Pyrodictium delaneyi: one gene and its partner. Each later gene encodes a partner of the first gene's protein in a complex. Links are inferred from orthologs where the notes say so. Each region holds a gene or a part of one and is shown on either strand. Other genes may lie near its edges.

What was found.
Region 2: Pyrde_RS05190 (region 1) and rpl18a share a complex: the UniProt entries of both Methanocaldococcus jannaschii proteins name them as parts of the 50S ribosomal subunit. The link is inferred for Pyrodictium delaneyi from one-to-one orthologs.

What each region holds. Positions count from the first base shown.
Region 1 is NZ_CP013011.1:1,008,291-1,011,454, reverse strand. Bases 307-3,146 are described here. They hold Pyrde_RS05190 (50S ribosomal protein L23), read left to right. Parts: upstream 307-1,516; coding sequence 1,517-1,777; downstream 1,778-3,146. Other genes in these bases: Pyrde_RS05180 (30S ribosomal protein S3), read left to right, coding at 2,766-3,146; Pyrde_RS05185 (50S ribosomal protein L22), read left to right, coding at 2,293-2,763; rpl4p (50S ribosomal protein L4), read left to right, coding at 672-1,502; Pyrde_RS05200 (50S ribosomal protein L3), read left to right, coding at 307-634. In the rest of the region: more of Pyrde_RS05200, read left to right, coding at 1-306; more of Pyrde_RS05180, read left to right, coding at 3,147-3,164. UniProt on the Methanocaldococcus jannaschii protein: Binds to 23S rRNA. One of the proteins that surrounds the polypeptide exit tunnel on the outside of the ribosome.
Region 2 is NZ_CP013011.1:467,152-470,305, reverse strand. The notes cover bases 246-3,075. They hold rpl18a (50S ribosomal protein L18Ae), read left to right. Parts: upstream 246-1,443; coding sequence 1,444-1,707; downstream 1,708-3,075. Other genes in these bases: ftsY (signal recognition particle-docking protein FtsY), read left to right, coding at 2,319-3,075; pfdA (prefoldin subunit alpha), read left to right, coding at 1,704-2,150; Pyrde_RS02370 (translation initiation factor IF-6), read left to right, coding at 738-1,415; Pyrde_RS02375 (50S ribosomal protein L31e), read left to right, coding at 246-554. In the rest of the region: Pyrde_RS02385 (DNA-binding protein), read left to right, coding at 1-14; Pyrde_RS02380 (50S ribosomal protein L39e), read left to right, coding at 51-206; more of ftsY, read left to right, coding at 3,076-3,154.

The DNA of each region.
Region 1 (3,164 bases):
AAAGCTTGAAGAGAGACTCGAAAAGGTATACGATGTAAGAATAATAGCTGCTACACAACCGAGGCTCGTAGGCGGTCTAAGCAAGAAGAAGCCAGACCTCATAGAGATAAAGATAGGTGGCGGGAACAGCATAGACGAGAGGTTTAACTATGCCGTTAAACTCCTCGGCAACCCACTCAAGATAACAGACGTCTTCAAGGAGGGTCAATTCGTAGACGTAATAGCGGTAACCAGGGGTAAGGGCTTCCAGGGCGTGATAAAGAGGTTTGGTGTAAAGGAGCTGCCCAAGTGGCACAAGCACAGGAAGGGTAGCCGCAGCGGTCCCGGTAGCAGAGGCCCCGCGACGACGTTCTCGTGGAGCGAGGTACCCCAGCCGGGCCAGATGGGCTTCCACAGGAGAACAGAGTACAACAAGCGCATCATAAAGATAGGCGAGAATGGTCTAGAGGTAACACCTGCTGGAGGCTTCCTCCACTACGGTATAGTGAGGAGCACTTACGTGATGCTGGCTGGAAGCATACCAGGCACACCCAAGAGACCGATAGTACTCCGCCACCCAGTGAGGCCACGCTGGATCCCAGAGGCAGCACCTAAGATAACATACATCAGCTTACAGAGCAAGCAAGGCAATTAACCCTTTAGCATGGCAGCAGCCCCTGGGGTGCGATACTATGGCAGGTAAAGTGGGCTCTATGGTATTCCTACTAGCGGCGGAGCCGCCAGTCGTCCCGGTATTCAACGTTGCAGGCGAAAAGAGCGGCGAGGTAGCGCTACCCAAGGTCTATGGGCTGCCGGTACGCGTCGACCTGATAAGACGCGCATTCCTATCAGAGTTCACAGCGAGACTCCAGCCTAAGGGCCGCGACCCCATGGCTGGCAAGAGGACGACTGCTAGGAGCTTTGGAGTAGGCTTAGGTATTGCCAGAGTGCCTCGCATCCCCGGCCTAGGTCGTGCAGCCTTCATAAACTCTGCTGTAGGCGGTCACCTGGCGCACCCACCTCGCGTAGAGAAGAGGATACACGAGGAGATCAACAAGAAGGAGAAGAAGCTTGCTACAGCTTCGGCGCTGGCTGCTACTGCTAGGAAGGAATTCGTCGAAAAGCGTGGCCACAAGTTCACGGCAGAGGTCCTCCCAATAGTCATAGATGATGAGGTTGAGACAGCTATAACCAGGGTTCGCGAGGCACGTGCACTCCTAGAGAAGCTAGGCGTCTGGGTCGACATAGAGCGCGCAAAGGAGAGGACAAGGATACGCGCTGGTAAGGGTAAGCGTCGCGGGAGGCGGTACATAACACCGCGGAGTATACTCTTCATACTAAGCAACCACAAGTCTCCACTTGCAAGGGCTGTCTCAAGCCTACCTGGTGTAGATGTAGCAGACCCTTGGCATGTCAACGTGCTACAGCTTGCTCCTGGCGGTGTACCTGGGAGACTAACAGTAGTTAGCAAGTCCGCACTGAGTGAACTATCTAAGAGGTTTGATGGAATACTACTAGCCTAAGGGGGTGTCGTACAATGAGCGCCTGGAGTATCATAATACGTCCGGTACAGAGCGAGAAAGCGTTGAGACTAATCGAGGAGCAGAACACGCTGACATTCATAGTAGATAGGAAGGCCACTAAACATGATATCAAGAGGGCGGTTGAACAAGCGTTTGGAGTCAAGGTAGAGAAGGTTAACACCCTAATAACTCCCCGTGGCGAGAAGAAAGCCTACGTTAAGCTGGCCAAGGAGTACAGCGCCACTGATGTGGCCGCACGGCTAGGCCTACTCTAACCACCATACGATGGTTTTAAGATGGCGTCTATATCCATTGTATCCCACTATATTTGGTACACACTTCTACTCTGATCCTTGTTCAGTGTATATAGTATAATGTGCCTCCTAGACTGTATTGTAATCCCCCAACACCATCCATTATCCAAAGGTCGTCGGGATACTGGAGCATCTTGGGCGAATATAGAGAAGACTTGATAGAGGTGTCTGATCCTACACTAGGCTGGAGCAGGCCCGCGCGAGTGCCCCGTGTCGCTCGGGGCTCGGTGAGCGCGTGGAGGCTCCACCCCTAGGCGTCAGGCCTCCCTAACACTTTCACTTCTTACGGTGTAGTAGAGGAATCGAGGGTCGCCAACAGATGGTCTTCTCGTCACGGCGTGTGCTCTGTGCAGGTCAGCTCGCTCATCCCCGGCAGCTCCGTAGATACTATCCGGTAGCGCTCTATTCACTTATTTAGGCGTGCAGTGCTGTGAGCGCCTCCTGGGGATGCTGTAGCAAGAGAGGTGGGCCTCGGGTTGCCGACATGGCATTACTCAGTACGAGTTGACGAGGAGCGTTCAGCTAAGGCTATGGTATGGGATGCGCCCATATCGTACAAGAAGATTGTCGAGTTAGCTCGTGTCATACGTGGTATGAGGCTGGAGGAGGCTCGTAAGTTTCTCGAGCGTGTTGCTGCTGGTAAGGAGCCTATACCTGTGCGCAGGTATGCTAGAAAGCAGGCTCACCACCGTGGCCTCGCTGCTAGGTACAAGTGGCCGATAGGCCGCTATCCGGTCAAGGCTGCTCGTATCCTGCTCAAGCTCCTTGACAATGTGGCCAACAACGCTGAGGTCAAAGGGCTTGACACGGAGAAGCTGCGCATTGTACATATAGCTGTTCACAAGGGGCGTGTGCTTAAGAGGTGGATGCCACGCGCCTTCGGCCGCTCCACCCCTAGGTTCAAGAAGTACAGCCATATAGAGGTAGTTGTGGCGGAGGAAGAGTAACCATGGTACTTATAAAGAAGCATTTCATAAAGAAGTCGATAGCCCAGACAAAGATAGACGAATACCTAGCCAAGAGATTCTATCGTGCAGGCTATGCTGGCGTACAGATAATACAGTTCCCATTAGGCACTAAGGTTTTCATCGATGCTGAGCGTCCGGCAATGATTATTGGCCGGAGAGGCGAGACCATAAGGCAGCTTGCTGCTATATTCGAGCAGCAGTTTGGCTTGCAGAATCCCCAGATAACGGTGCGCCGTGTAGAGAACCCGGACCTCAACGCTCGTGTAGTGGCATCTAGAATAGCTGTGTTCCTGGAGAGGGGTGCGTACTACCGCCGTGTAGCTAACGTGATGGCACGTCGTATAATGAACGCGGGAGCCATAGGTGCCCAGATAATCATC
Region 2 (3,154 bases), 540 kb from region 1 along the record:
TTAAAAGAAAGTAGACCCCCGAGGCAGCTGCGTGGGGGTGCGCTACAGGCATGGCGCATTTTAAGCCGCTCGGAAAGAAGCTCCGGCTCGCTAAGGCACTCAAGCAGAACCGTGCAGTACCCATATGGGTTATTATAAAGACTAACAGGAGGTTCCGTGACCACCCTAAGCGTCGGCACTGGAGGAGAGTTAAGCTAAAGGCCTAAACCTCGTGAGGCTAGTAGTGAGTGTGAGGTGTATAAGTTATGCCTAAGGAGAAGAAGGAGGCCATATACACTATCCCCCTTGCTCGAGTATACTGGGGGCGCCGTAGCAATCGTGCAGCACGTGCTGTGAGGCTAGTAAGGAAGTTCGTAGCAAGGCATTTCGGCGTTGATGTCGCAGATGTAGTTATACACAATAGTGTCAATGAATATATATGGTCTAGGAGCATAGAGAAGCCGCCTCGCCGTATAACAGTCAAGGCTGTCAAAGACCAAGAAACCGGTAAGGTCAAGGTTCTGCTCGTGAGGCAGAAGAAGGCTGTGAGGTCTGCTCAGGATCAACAGAGTTAGAAATTGATATTTAGATTGCTATTTTCCGATACACCCTTACAAGGCGAAAAGTACTCGTATGTAATGAACTCGGTTCCAGGACCCAAGGTTCTCTAGTTTCAGCCCCTCATACGGGATCCTCTTTAAGGTAGACAGTTCTAATTACCTCTCCACGTCTAGCCGGTGATATACTGGGGACGCTGATTGATAGAGTACATGAATGTCCATGGGAACCCCAATATAGGTGTCTACATATTTGCTAACAACAGCATAGCATTGGTGCCTCCAACGATTACTGAGAAGGATAAAAAGAAGATAGCCGACATTCTTGATGTAGAAGTCATAGACGTCAAGATAGCAGATATGATAATCAATGGTGTAATGGTGGCTGGTAATGATAAGGGGTTGTTGTTGCCAAGAATAGTAAAGCCTGAGGAATATGATAGCCTACGGGAGTATATAGGTGATAAGATACGGCTAGAGATCCTTGAAATACGTCAAACTGCTCTCGGAAACTTGATAGCTGCCAACAATTATGGAGCATTCGTATCACCAACGATAGATAAGTCAGCTATCGAGAAAATTAAACAAGTCCTGGGCGTAGAGACTGTATATCAGCGTCATTTGGCGGATATTCCCACAGTAGGCTCTATGATTGTTGTAACTAACCGTGGTGGTGTTGTGCATCCGGGCGTAAGTGACGAGGAGATCAAGGTCCTGGGCAACGTGTTTCGTGTAGAGTTCGCCACAGCTACTGTAAACTTTGGCCTTTACTTTGTAAAGGCAGGGCTTGTCGCGAACGATAAAGGTGCACTGGTAGGCGATGAAACTACTGGTCCCGAGCTTATGAGGATTCAGCAAGCCTTAAGACTCGGGGGCTGAGCCGGAGGGTCTAGATGGGGGCTGCGGTATGGGCGACGTGAAGTTCTACCTTGTTGAGGGTAAGATGCTGATACGTCCACATAAGATGCCGGAGTGGTGGAAGTTTAGGAAATATGTAAGAGCGCTAAAGCCAGAGCACGCTGTAGAGAAGGTGTTGTCGGAGCTGGGTAGCAACCATAAAATAAAGAGGTATCATATCAAGATAGAGCGTGTCGTTGAAGTACCAGCCGAGGAGGTGCCTGACCGCAGCCTAGTAGCCCTAGCCAGCCTCACTAGGTGGATTAAACCTTGAGTACACAGCAGACTATAACCCTTGAAGAGGCTATTGAGCAGCTGACTCTTCTCGAAAACCAGATAAAACAACTCCAAACTGCCACAGCGGAACTCGAAAGTAGACTAATCCAGCTCTCAGCGGTTGAAGAGGCGCTTATGAATATACGTAATGGTGCAGAAGATGCGCTAGTACCGCTGGACTCTAGGGGCGGAGTATTAGTACGTGCATCCATAAAGCCTCTTGAAAAGATATTGGTACATGTCGGTCTAGACTTGTTCGTAGAGGTTCCTCACGAGAAGGCATTGAAATTCATACGTGAGGAAAGAGCATCTACGTCAAAGCTGTTAGATGCGTACCAAAGGGAACTTGCAAAGCTTACCCAGTATTATGCTGCTCTCCGCTCTGCTGTGGAACAGTCTCTCCAGGCTGGCATGGCGCAGACACGCCAACGGCAACAGTAGCTATAGTGGGGCTCTCCCTTTCTACCGGTTGCTTGCATTCATTAACTAATTTAAACATCTTGGGCTCACTAAGTTTCCTTGTATCCAGCCCTTGTTTATCGCTCAGCCGGCCCGGCTATAGAGACGCTTAGCTATATACAATGTTAGATAAACCGGAGGTTGTACCGTATGGTATTTAACAAGCTTAAAAAGGCGTTGAAAAAGTTTGTAGATAACGTCGCCGAGGTCGTCGCTACCAAGGAGATAAAAGAGGAGGAATTGGAACCAATACTAGAAGAGCTCGTAATCAGTCTAGCTGAGAGTGATGTGGCGTTTGAGGTTGCTGAAGAGATAGCTGCAAAGCTTCGGGAGAAGCTTGTAGGTAGTAAAGTGCCGAGATTCAGCGATCTACGTAGCCACGTAGTTAAGACTTTAGAAGAAGCTATTGTGGAAGTACTTAGCCGGGGTTATAAGCGGTTGGATCTTGTTGCAGAGGCGTCTAGGCGTTCACCTGAAAACCCGCTGAGAATAGTATTCTTCGGCGTCAACGGTGTAGGCAAGACTACTACCATAGCTAAGTTTGCTTATATGTTTCGTAGCCAGGGTGTAACGCCAGTAATTGCGGCTGCTGATACATTTCGTGCTGGCGCTCAAGAGCAATTACGTAAACATGCTGAGAAGCTCGGTGTACCGTTTATTGGCGGGCGATATGGTGCTGATCCTGCAGCAGTAGTCTATGATGCCATAGAGTATGCACGGGCTCGCGGCTACCGTGTTGTATTGATAGATACTGCTGGACGCTTGCACACAGATAGAGACCTTATGGAGGAGCTGCGTAAGATAACTAGAGTGGCTAAACCAGATTATCGTGCTCTAGTGGTTGACGCCCTTACGGGTAACGATGCTGTTGAGCAGGCTCGCTTCTTTGACGAGGCGGTGGGCATAGATTTCATAGTAATGACTAAGGTTGATGCAGATGTTAAGGGTGGTACAGCACTTAGTGTTGCTGCTGTGACCGGTAAACC